Regions from separate parts of the Carboxylicivirga agarovorans genome, predicted to be linked through region 1. Evidence: riboswitches for the same ligand, from Rfam matches in the RefSeq annotation. Region 1 holds a riboswitch; each other region holds the start of a gene.
The links. A riboswitch is a leader RNA that binds a small molecule or an ion and turns the genes downstream of it on or off. The one in region 1 is predicted to bind cobalamin.

Region 2: another riboswitch for cobalamin. It lies ahead of ACRD69_RS16320 (TonB-dependent receptor plug domain-containing protein); the one in region 1 lies ahead of ACRD69_RS22425 (precorrin-2 dehydrogenase/sirohydrochlorin ferrochelatase family protein).
Region 3: another riboswitch for cobalamin. It lies ahead of ACRD69_RS09700 (ABC transporter substrate-binding protein); the one in region 1 lies ahead of ACRD69_RS22425 (precorrin-2 dehydrogenase/sirohydrochlorin ferrochelatase family protein).
Region 4: another riboswitch for cobalamin. It lies ahead of ACRD69_RS06015 (TonB-dependent receptor); the one in region 1 lies ahead of ACRD69_RS22425 (precorrin-2 dehydrogenase/sirohydrochlorin ferrochelatase family protein).

What each region holds. Positions count from the first base shown of each region.
Region 1 is NZ_JBNGPA010000040.1:9,177-12,329, reverse strand. It holds gene cobI (precorrin-2 C(20)-methyltransferase) at 1-22, opposite strand, end outside; gene ACRD69_RS22435 (sirohydrochlorin chelatase) at 32-928, opposite strand; gene cobA (uroporphyrinogen-III C-methyltransferase) at 921-1,700, opposite strand; gene ACRD69_RS22425 (precorrin-2 dehydrogenase/sirohydrochlorin ferrochelatase family protein) at 1,697-2,296, opposite strand; cobalamin riboswitch at 2,577-2,778, opposite strand; gene ACRD69_RS22420 (NAD-dependent epimerase/dehydratase family protein) at 2,900-3,153, opposite strand, start outside.
Region 2 is NZ_JBNGPA010000017.1:127,274-130,426, forward strand. It holds gene ACRD69_RS16320 (TonB-dependent receptor plug domain-containing protein) at 1-1,364, opposite strand, end outside; cobalamin riboswitch at 1,458-1,670, opposite strand; gene ACRD69_RS16325 (sulfite exporter TauE/SafE family protein) at 2,303-3,004, opposite strand; gene ACRD69_RS16330 (FixH family protein) at 3,012-3,153, opposite strand, start outside.
Region 3 is NZ_JBNGPA010000007.1:46,600-49,752, reverse strand. It holds gene ACRD69_RS09705 (dipeptidyl-peptidase 3 family protein) at 1-1,394, shown strand, start outside; cobalamin riboswitch at 1,399-1,599, shown strand; gene ACRD69_RS09700 (ABC transporter substrate-binding protein) at 1,625-2,770, shown strand; gene ACRD69_RS09695 (iron chelate uptake ABC transporter family permease subunit) at 2,770-3,153, shown strand, end outside.
Region 4 is NZ_JBNGPA010000004.1:11,408-14,560, reverse strand. It holds gene ACRD69_RS06015 (TonB-dependent receptor) at 1-1,930, opposite strand, end outside; cobalamin riboswitch at 2,037-2,238, opposite strand; gene ACRD69_RS06010 (L-threonylcarbamoyladenylate synthase) at 2,404-2,967, shown strand; gene ACRD69_RS06005 (acyl-CoA thioesterase) at 2,972-3,153, shown strand, end outside.

The DNA.
Region 1 (3,153 bases):
CATATATCGTTTCTTTACTCATGACTTGCTTTTAATGGTGATGATGACCACAACAGTTCTTAGCATGATCATGGTGATCATGGTCGTGATGATGTCCATGCCCGTGATGATGGTGGTGATGTGGCTCGTAATGCTCCAGGGTTTCTTTATCTACACTTGTGATCAGGTCTACTTCACCTTCCTCGGCACTTTTCAATCGTTTAATAAGTAGTTGTGCCAGGTGGTCTGATTCACTTAATAATGGTGCTACAAATACCTTTCGGTCGGGATGTCGCTGAGCGAACTCATCAAATAATACCTGTGCCTTATCCATGTACACACCCGGAAAGAACACATAAGGCACCACCACGATATTTTTGTAAGGTAATTGACTACAAACAGACAAGGCTTCAGCCACCGACGGGTAGGTCATGCGACTACAAAAACCATTAATGGCAAAGGCATATTTATTGGATTCCTGTACCATTCGGGTTAAGCGAGCAAGGTCACCATTGGCCGCTATTTTAGATGCTCCGACACCCAAACCAAAGTATAAGGTCTCTTCAGGATCGACCTGCCGGTCACCCAGTGCTTTTCCGATCAGGTCATTCGACAGGTGTATCATCTCCTCGCAATCGCCAATATAATGTGCCATCTTAATGCTTACCTTGTATTTAGCCTGAAGTTGATACAACATACATGGTATATCCTTTTGAATATGCAAGCCTGTAAACAAAAACACGGGAACGGCCACTATTTCTTTTACACCCCTTTGTGCCAGGCGCTTCACACCTTCTTCAAAATCGGGCGCTGATAATTCCAGAAAACCGGCTTCCACTTCATACTCCGGCAATAATGCCGCTACTTGTTTGGTATATTTCAAAAAGGCTTCTTCACCTCTCTTTACACGTGTACCATGACCACAAATTAAAACTCCTTTTTCAGACATATGCCAGTTCTTGATGTTTAACAGATTGAATAATGGGTTTAAGCTGTTTGGAAAAGCTAACCACTTCACCAATGACCATTAGAGCCGGAGGTGAAAAGCCTTTATCTTCCATTGCTCGCTTAATGGTACTGAGTGTGGCTGTCAGCATCTCTTGCTGCGGGTAGGTACCCCACCTTATTAAAGCCACGGGGGTATCCTCGTTTTTACCTCCACTTATTAATGCATTGGCGATTCTACCGGCATTGCTTACCCCCATATAGACCACCAGTGTATCTGATGCTTTTGCAAGTGCCTGCCAGTCCACTGAGCTTTTACCTTTAGCAGGATGACCGGTTACAAAGGTTACAGAAGATGCAACGTGACGGGCTGTGACGGGAATACCCATATAGGCCGGAACTGCAACGCCTGAAGTAATACCGGGAACCACCTCGTAATCGATACCATGATTGATAAGCGTTACAATTTCTTCCACACCCCTGCCAAACACAAAAGGGTCGCCTCCTTTAAGGCGCACAATGGTTTTACCTTTATTGGCATATTTCACCAGCAATTGATTCAATTCTTCCTGGGGATACGTGTGCTTATCTTTCTTTTTGCCTACGTACAAGCGTTCACAATTAGCGGAACAATAGTCCAGCAGCTCCGTATTTACCAGGTAGTCGTAAAGCACCACATCGGCCTTTTGAAGCAGTTTAAGGGCTTTGACACTTATTAAATCGGCATCACCGGGGCCGGCACCTACCAGCCATACTTTACCATATTCAGGATTCATTTTATTGAATTAAGGTTAACGTTGTTGTTTTCAATTTGACTGATCAGCTCATCGATCAAGGCCTTCATTTCGGCCTCATGCTTTGGATGACCAGATGCCAGCATTTGTTGACGTTTCTCAGCGATCAAGGCCACTGAATCGGTCGTTATGCATGATAATTTAGCCATAAGGTATTTACGCAGACACGCAGATAATGCGGGAGAATTACCTTCTGTACTGATGCCTACATTTAAATGCCCGACCCGACAGCTGGCTGGAATAATAAAATCACCTTTATCAGCGCCATCAGCACTATTGGCCAATACACCATGTTCTTGCGCATCTGATACTACAAGCTGATTGGTTGTTTTGTCGTTGGTAGCGGCAAATACCAGGAAAAATCCGGCGATATCATTCTTTTCATAAGATCGCCTCAATTTATTGATCCTGTTAGTATCAACCAACTCTTGCAAAGCCGGTGTTAAATCTTTGGAAATAACAGTTACGGCAGCACCGGCTGCAAGGAGTTTATTCACTTTTCGTTGAGCGACTTTACCGCCACCAACAACTAAACAGTTCCTATCTTTTATATTAATATGAATCGGATAGAACTGCATACTAAGCCATTACGATGTTTAAACCATTAATAGCCCAATGCGTGCAATCCTGATGTGAGGATAAGAGTAAGTGTTTTTTCATAGCGTAATTAAACGCTCCGGCATGAAAGTACAATGCACAAAAAAGCATTCAGTATCAAATAAGCATACAGGCCGGTATCATGCTCACCAGGGAGCACAAACAACACGCCAATGCCTGTTGACACTAACCATTTATGGCTCTATATATGGAATTGCTTTTTATTCATGTATCAAACTTTTAAACCCGAAAGCTTTGATTAATATTTAATTTACTATGGCAGGTTTTCTGACTTACTCCCTCCTTATTGCGCCTTCCCATTCGCCAGCAGGCGAAAAGTGACCTTATGCAATGGAGTTAAAAGAGCTTACAGCTGCGGGTACAGTCCCGGATTCACACCGGATTCCCTCTTTCCGTCAAAGTCCGAATAGGTTGACTCTGACTCACCATTAATTTGACGACAAATGTAATATTATAATTCTATCTAAAAATACTATCAGTTGAATTTTAGTACAAAATATTTGACCTTAATGAGGATCTAAAAAAAAACTACCCATCTGAAATAGTGGGTAGTTTATATCTGATCATATGATTTTATTATCAATTAACTGCTGAAACATATCGATCATCGTTTCTGATAGCGGTCGGTAGGCAGCATGCAGTTCCCTGATACTTTTCGAATTATCGCCTTTCCATTTATAGCCGATGTTTCTTGTTACGAAACGACGTGTTAAGGCCTTATTAAGCATTGGTCCGATTAACCATATCAGCCATTTGGGAAGTTCCTTTTTCGGAAGTGGATAATTCTCTCCAAACTTATTGTGCAGCGCCCTAACCA
Region 2 (3,153 bases), on a different contig from region 1:
ACCCAGTAGCGATCATTGAAAGTCGGGCGACGAAAGTGTGTTGCCACCTTTCCCCTGATAGCCAGCCATTGTGGAGAAACAATTACTTTTCCGCTCAACGAAAACATAAGAGGTGGGTTGGGCAGCGTATTCTCGACGGTTTCATAATCTATTATCTCACCATCTTCATAAATAGCTTGTGTGACCTTATCAGCTTCAGAGCTGCACCAGTCTTTACCTATTGTCGCAATAAAAACACCAAATTCAGGCGAATATTTTACAGCAGCATTTAGCCGAACGTCATGTTCAACTATATCTTCAGCATAATTGGAGGTAATCGCTTTTAAATAACTATACCGGCCATTGACATCAAGGCTTAAATTTTGTTGCAAATACCAACGCGTGCTCACATCAGATAACCATCGCTTGGCTGTTATCTCTGAATAGATCTTGTACGATTCACTGTCAGCTCGTTCTTTATCGGTATAACGCAAAAAGTCAAATGAATATGATGTTTGTGCATCTAAACGAAAATTGCCTATCAACCGCTTCCAGCCAGCATAAGCCTTCAGGGTTGAATCTTTTTGTGTCTGATGGCTTACCGGTGGTCCAACCCCCATTAATCCAGGAAGGTTCTTCTCTTTCACCTGGTACCAGGCACCAAAATCAAACAGGTTTTTACCTGCTTTCCAATATAAATTGTGTATTGTTCCTAATACCGTATTTTCATTATGATCCAAAGTTTCCTCTGGCTTACCATGGTCAAATTCATCAATATACTTAAAGTCATTTTTGGCATCGTGATAGAAGAATTGTCCGTTATAAGACAGATTGTGACCAGATGCATTAAGCAGAAGATTGCCTTTATAGCTTGAGAAACTGCCAATTTCCCCTCTTACTCTTCCGGACACTCCCTGACCCCATTGTGGCTGACTAGAGAGTTCAATGGCTCCTCCCATTGTACCACTTCCATAAAGTGAACCTGATGCTCCATAGGTAATTCTGACATCATTAAATCCACCAACTGAAACAGTTGAAAGATCAGCGCTTCCTGTAGTTAAGGAGTTAACCGGTAAACCATTCCATGTTACCAAAGTTTGGTTCGATGATGCCCCTCGCAGACTGGCGGTTGTCAGAGCCCCAACACCACCGTTCGATTGAATATTGATCAATGATGTCTTTTGTAAAAGCATACCTAAAGATTGGGTAGCATAACGTTCAATTGCCAAAGTATCAACGACCTCCATTTTTTCTGTGACAGCGAAATGAGCCAATCGCGAAGCGGTAATCTCAACCTCCTGCACTTTAACGGAATCACGCACCTCATCATCGGCCATCACAGGCAATGATAACACCACAAACAATATCAACAGTTTAAACCTCATTTCAAATATTCAGGTTATTATAACTGCTCTGACAAAACGGATAGAGAATACAATGAAATATGTATCGTCCTGCATTTATTCCGAATGACGCGAACAATTGAATTTTATCTGGCAGGTCTTCTGACTCGTTCCACCATAATCGCCTTCCCGTTCCCCTGAACAGTGGCATTGTTGATTACAGCTTTTATTCCGGTTAAACCCGGACGGAACTTACAGCAGCGGATACTGTTGCCGACTTTCACGGCATTCCCTTTTCATCACCTGGCATCGGTAAATGCCTTGTGAACCAAATCGAGTGCAAAACTAATGCAATTGGACGAGGTAAAAAATGTTTTTCAAAGAAAAGTTTGACTCTTTAGACTGATTGTTAATAGGCTTTTAGATATTAGACTATTACACCTTAGACAATTGGACTGTCAGACGCTTAGATCCGCTGCTCAATAGGCAGGCAGATAAATTACTGAATTGAACATTCAACTCATCAACTTTTAAACTAATAAACTATACTACAATTAATCTCACGATAGCTATAGGAATCCTCAGTTCATCAATTCAACATATCACATAAAATTTAATCATGATCGGGCATTGGCTATGCCGGTGCAAGGCATATTAGTGCTTTGAAGAGCAATTGCTGAGGCACCGGTCTTTCATTTGTATTGCTAACCCCGGCACGTCGCTAAGCTTTGCCCCGGGCTATGATGTGGCAGGCCTGCAGCCTGCTATTTGCAGCTTGCTTATCTCATTCCAAAGGAATAATCCGTGTACCCGGATCACCACAAGAGCGTGGCTTAATTACATCGAAGTTCTTAATCAATTTATCAGTTCGACAGTTCGACAGTTCGACAGTTTATTAGTTTATCAGTTCAACAGTTAATCAGTTCGACAATTTATCAGTTCTACCAATAAACTCATCGACTTATAAACCTATAAACTATCTAATGACAACATTTTACTTCCTGTGTTTCTTCCTTGAACTCCGGACTGATATAAGGAATACCCAGGTTCAGTCCACGCAATATAAACAGCAATCCGAGGATTATGATGAAAACAGGCATAGCTTTGCGAAGCTGATGCAAAAAACGGCTTTTAATGATGTTAGCGAAATAAGCCACTGCAAACATCAAAGGAAGTGTTCCCAGTCCAAAAAACACCATAAAAATGACGCTGTCGCTGATTGTATTGGAGGTTACTGCCCTGGAAATTGCAACATAGACCAAACCGCATGGCAGAAAGCCGTTAAGTACGCCGATAACAAGCAAATTACTTAGTCGTTTGCGGTTTAATGAATCGCCAATCTTCTTTTTTAAGGTAGAATAAATGGAATTGGATACTTTGTTTGACGTTTTAGGCATTTTAATCACACCCGGCAACACGACAGACAATATCATAATCGCGCCACAGGCAATTGATACCCATTGCTGAATACCCGATAACTTTAGTCCTGCTCCCAGTAATCCGAATATCAGCCCTAAAATGCCATAGGTGAATGCCCTGCCAAAATTATACAATAAAGCGCCAAATGCCTTTTGGGTGCTCGAACGCGTAGGCAGAGGCAATGCTAAAGCCAAAGGACCACACATTCCAACACAATGCAAACTCCCTAAAAAGCCAAAAATAAATCCTTCTATTATATTCATGATACGACTAGTCTATAAAAACATCTTGCTTGGTGAGGTAAGGCTGACCATTGGCCTGCCATTCTATAATGAGCTCATACTTACCACTTTTTAGCTTACTTAAGGGAATACGCATTTTATAATGTTCATCCAGCTTTATTGCTTCCTCA
Region 3 (3,153 bases), on a different contig from region 1:
CTGATGAAAAGCCCGTGTCGTATGGGTTGAACTCGCGATTGCTAAAGTTGGATGACCAGATAATGGAAGAAACCTGGAAAGTAGGTGGTAAGTACTCCGAAACAATACAGCGAATTTGTCATTGGTTAATAAAAGCATCTGAAGTTGCTGAAAACGATAAGCAAAAAGAAGTCATTGATCTGCTGTATCAGTTCTATCAAACCGGCGACCTGAAATTGTTTGACCAATACAGTATTGAATGGTTAAAAGAGCAAGGGGGAGAAGTTGATTTTATCAATGGTTTTATTGAAGTATATGGAGACCCGTTAGGATTTAAGGCCACATGGGAGAGTTTGGTGAACATTATCGATACGGAAGAAACCAAGAAAGCATCTGTAATTAGTGAAAATGCGCAATGGTTTGAGAATCACTCACCTGTTGCCGATAGTCACAAGAAAACAGAGGTGCAAGGTGTTTCAATGAAGGTTATTAATGCCATTATGCTTGGTGGCGATTGTTACCCTGCTTCTCCCTTGGGCATTAACTTACCCAATGCAGAATGGATTAGGGAATTGCATGGTTCCAAATCGGTGTCACTTCAAAATATCAGCCACTCATACGAAATGGCATCCCTCAGCTCCGGCGTAATTGAAGAGTTTGCCTATGATGAGGAGGAACTGGCTTTGCATAAAAAATATGGCGCCATTGCCGATAATCTGCATACGCATTTACATGAATGTGTCGGACATGGTTCAGGTAAGTTGGAGCCTGGGGTTCGTTCGGATGCACTAAAGGCATATGGCTCTGTAATAGAAGAGGCACGCGCAGATTTGTTTGGCTTGTATTTTATGGCCGATGAAAAAATGCTGGAACTGAACCTTGTGCCTCATATGGACGTAGCTAAGGCGCAATATAATTCTTATATCAGAAATGGTTTAATGGTTCAGATGGCACGTATTGGCATTGGAGCTAATGTTGAGCAAACCCACATGCGCAACCGTCAACTGGTTGGCAAATGGGTGATGCAACATGGTGCGGAGAGAAATGTTATTGAAAAAATGACAAAGAATGGTAAAAGCTATTTTGTCATTAATGATCATAAGCTATTGCGCCAATTATTCGGCCAGCTGCTCAAGGAGGTGCAACGCATTAAGTCACAGGGTGATTATTCTGCAGCCAAAGAATTGGTTGAGCGATACGGTGTAAAAGTGGACCCGCTTATTCATCGGGAGGTCAAAGAACGTTATAGCCAATTGAACGTGGCTCCTTACTCAGGATTTATAAATCCGAAACTGGAGCTTAAAACCGATGACGAAGGAAATATCATAAACGTTGAAGTTAGTTATTTAGAAAGCTTTCTGGAGCAAATGAGGCGTTATAATAAGGAATATTGCTTTGAGAATGCAGCTACGTGATGTTTTTTGAAGAATTAATTCCAATAAATAAACTATTTTTGCATCGTTATTTAAAAAGGGAATCAGGTGAAATGCCTGAGCTGTTCCCGCAGCCGTAATCTGTGCCTGAAGAGGAGCATTGTTTTTTTAACCACTGTTGCGCATGTAATGGGAAGGTAAAGCAATGAAAGAGAGCCGGAAAACCTGTTTGAATAACCACATTGATTCATAAGCTTTCGGGAGATAAAGAGATGATTAGATTTTCAACTATTGTATTTGCATTATTGCTGATTCTGGGCGCCTGCCAGACTAAACAGAAAGGAAACTCACCTGACACAACAGGGAATGAGCCTGATAGTGTTTTTCAACCTAAATACGCGAAAGGTTTTGAAATACGCTATTATAAAGATTATCGACAAATTGTATTGAATGATCCATGGGGCGATAGTACTAAAAACGAATCCATTGCTTTGTTTTATGAAGAGTCATTGAAAAGTGAACTTCAGAAAACCAATGACTATGTAATAGGCTATCCCGCCAAACAGTGGATAGCGCTATCTTCAACAATGGTAAATTATGCCGATAAGCTGAATGTGAAGTCAGGCATTAAAGGCGTTGCTGAGCCGCAATACATCTCCGATGATTATATTCAGGAAGGCATAAGCAATGGTAGTATAAAAAATGTTGGTATGGCTGTTGCGCCCGATGTGGAAGTAATGGTTGATCTGGAACCGGATTTTATGATGGTTTCACCATTTAAAGACAATCATTTTGCAGCAGTAACAAGTGCAGGTATTCCAGTGTTGACTAATGCGGATTATTTAGAACATACACCTCTTGGACGTGCTGAATGGATTGTTTTTATGGGTGAGCTTCTTGGCAGGGGTGAAATGTCAAAGCAGATATTTGAAGAAATAGAAACTGCTTACCTGGAAGTTAAAAAGAAGGTTGAGAATATAGATGCTAAACATACGGTCTTTACCGGGCACATTTACCAGGGAATCTGGTACTCACCTGCCGGAGAAAGCTATATGGCCAACTTCTTTAATGATGCCGGAACGGATTATATCTATAAAGAAACAAAAGGTACCGGATCTTTATCACTGGATTATGAAACCATTATTGATAAAGCAGAACATACAGATTGCTGGGTGTTAATCATTAATTACCCTGGTGAGCTGACTTATTCGGAGCTTGCTAAAATTGATGATCGTTATACTGACTTTGATGCCTATAAAAACAGAAATATGGTTGTTACCAATGCATCTAATTCACTGTATTTCGAAAAAGGTTTATTGCAACCACATATTGTATTAAGCGATTTGGTGCATGCCATTTATCCCGAAGTATTGGATGGCTATAAACCGCGTTATTTTCATAAACTAACAAAAGAATAATGGAGGAGCATCGCTATAAATGGATAATGGGTTTTGTATTACTGCTAAGCCTTATTATTGCTCTTTTTATGCTTAATATTGGAGTTGGTTCAGTTGCCATTCCATTCGATGACTTGATCAAGGTATTGATGGGGGAAGAGGCTTCACGCAATGCTTATCATTCAATCATTTTAAAATCACGATTACCTCAAACTATTACCGCAGTACTGGCCGGTGCGGGTTTGGCAGTTGGTGGTTTACAAATGCAGACATTATTCAGGAACCCATTGGCAGGACCATCTATTCTTGGTATTAGCAGTGGCGCAGGATTGGGAGTTGCCCTTGTTTTGTTATTTGCAGGAAATGTTTTGGGGATCAGTATTAGTGGTTATGGTTTGATCGGA
Region 4 (3,153 bases), on a different contig from region 1:
GACGAGCAATTGCATCTAATTCAAAACCTTTGGAGTCAACTTTGCCAACCTGTCCGTAAATTCGATGTTGATTCTCATCATTTGTTCTGCCCAGGTATTCAACTATGTTTTCCTTCTGTATATAGTAGAAACTACCGTTTACGCTTATTATATTTCCTAATTCCCACTTGAATCCAGCTTCAGCCTGATAGCCTTTTTCAGGTTCATAGAGTTCTTCTCCATCTTCCGGATAGAATTGCTCTCCTTCGGTATCCAGATAGATGTATGATTCATTGTAAGTAGTGCGTAAAGGGCGGAAGAAACTAGATGCAGATGCATATATGGATAGATCTTCATTAGGGAGATACACTAAGCCTGACCGGTACGAAAAGGCTTTATTGGTGATTGATTTCTCTGGTTTTTCCGGATCAAATTCATAATCGAGGCCATTTGTAATACCAGCGTCTCTTCGGGCATATCTGTAGTAATCGAAGCGCCCGGCAATCATGAACTTAAGTCGGTCTGAAATGTCCATTAAATCCTGAAAATACAATCCATGGGATTGATCATCCATTACTGCTGCAGCCGAGAATTGAGTTTTTAAATAGCCATGGTTAAGGATTGGATCTGATACCGCCATTTTAGCATATAAACCTTGTCCGTAAACATCGTATGACGAGTCATAAATCAAATCAGGGTTGTTTTCAACATCCCCTAAACCCGGAAGGTTGTATCCCTTATAGCTTATTCTGTCAACATACAAAAAAGAGTATCCGGCCACTACATTGTGCTTTATCGAACCGGTAGTAAACTGATTATAATAGTCGGCATTGTACTGGTATGTTTTGGTTTTATGTGAAAAGCGCAGAGGGAATGTTCGCTGCAGGCTGTCTATACAAATGTACTTTTTGCTATCTCCGTTCTTATAGTAATGGTCGTAAATAGCATTATCAGAACTCAGGTAACTTAGTGATTCAGTTGAGAAATAATCAATATCATCATTGTTGTATGATATGCTGTTGATCAACTTACTTTTTGAGTTAAAAGCATGCTCCCAGGATGCAGCAATATTACTGTTGGTGTGTTTTAGAAAGTCGGCAGGGTCATTATACCGTTGCTCACGCCTGAAGCCTGCAGGCAGGTCACCAATAGCGTATACCTGTTTACCTGAATTGGTTTCAAATACGTTTTGTGATAGTGCTGGTAATCCTGTTTCAGTTCCATAGAAGTCATCATTGGCACCGATCTTTAGCTTTATTACATCGCCATCCGATAACCGATAGTCAAAAGCCAGGTATACATTGGCGATTTCAGTATTATTATCACGCCAACCATCACTATCCGTAAAACCGGCATCAAAACGATAGTTTAGTTGTGAACCTAGTGCACCACCCGCTCCAATTTGCATCTGTTTATTATTCCAGGTGCCGTAGCTCAAACGAGCGTTATAGTTAGCCGTTGCGCTTGGTTGCCTTCGAACGATGTTAAGAATTCCACCCACTGCTGAGTGGCCATACATTACAGATGCAGGACCTTTTAGGTATTCGATGCTTTCAACGGCCGTAAGACTTGTAACAGGAGCACTGTTAGACCAGTTCATTCGTTCGTCGCGCATACCATCAACCATAATAACCGGACGTCCGAATCCTCTGAATGTAAAGGTTTGAAAACCTCCGTAATTAACCGATGATCTGACTCCTGTCGTGTAGCGCATGGCATCATTAATGTTGTTAATTCCCCTTATATCAATCATCTGCCTGCTAACGCTTGATGTTGCAATGGGAATGTGTTTGAGTGGAGCGATTGTTTTTAAGGCTGTCTGTTTTTTGGTGAATACCACATCGGCATCAATCTCAATTTCTTTGATCAGAAATGTATCCTGATCCATTGTTTGTGAAAATGCCAAATGGCATAAAAGTGCGAATATTGCACTGGTAACGATTTGTTTCATATGTATTTGTCTATTAAAAAAGTTCTTAACAGACAATATTCAACAGGGAAATAAAAATGTATGATACGCTAAAGCTATCAACCTGCTTTTATCCCGAAAGCAAAGAATACTGTCGCGCAAACAGGCAGGTCTTCTGGCTCACCCCATTCTGAAAAGCCTTCCCATTGAACATTGGTCAACAGTGGCATACAGATTTCAGAATACGAAGGGGCTTACAGCTGCGGGTACAGCTCCGGATTTACACCGGATTCCCTTTTCATTGCACTGGCCGGTTAAGCACAGCGCAAACCTAAATGCGGCGCAAAAGTAAATATTTTTTGTAAAGGAAAAAGGAATTATCGCCAAAATGTTCAATGATACTACAAATGTTTCAAACAAACCTAAGCGTAGTTCTTTTAATTCATATTGTCTATGTAGTCTTGTGCTTTTTCACTGTAGCCGCTTTTTCCTATCTTTCACCAAAATTTATTATTATGCACGACGACTTAAAACAGGCGCTCGAAGTATTAAGAAATGGCGGTGTTATTCTGTATCCTACCGATACTATCTGGGGAATAGGTTGTGATGCTACCAATGCAGAAGCGGTTGAACGTATTTACAAGCTAAAACAACGTTTAAACACAAAGGGCATGCTGGTTTTGTTAGATAATACTGCTAAACTTGGCGGCTACGTAAATGACATACCTGAAGTGGCTTATGATATGGCTGAGTTAACAACCAAACCATTAACTATCATATACGATGATGCCAAGAACCTGCCTTCTAACCTTTTGGGTGAAGATGGAAGCATAGGTATTCGTATCACCGAAGAAAAGTTCTCCAATCAGCTATGTGCTCGATTTAAAAAACCAATTGTGTCAACTTCTGCCAATATTAGTGGGGAATCATCACCGCTAAATTTTGGAGAAGTCAGTGATGTTATAAAAACAGGTGTAGATTACATTGTTAATTTTCGCCAGGAGGAAATAAATAATCCACAACCATCAAGTATTATCAAGCTGACAAAGGATGGTCAGGTGAAAATCATTCGCGAATAAACCTATGGAAGAAATTCAATTTAATCACCGTACCGCGGTTCAGGTTCGTTTCAACGATGTTGACGGACTGGGCCATGTCAATAATACCACAATTCAGGAGTATTTTGATTTAGGCCGCATGTATTACCTCAATGAAGTATTTGGAGATACTGTTTTTAAGGGCGATGAAACTGTAATAGTTGTCAA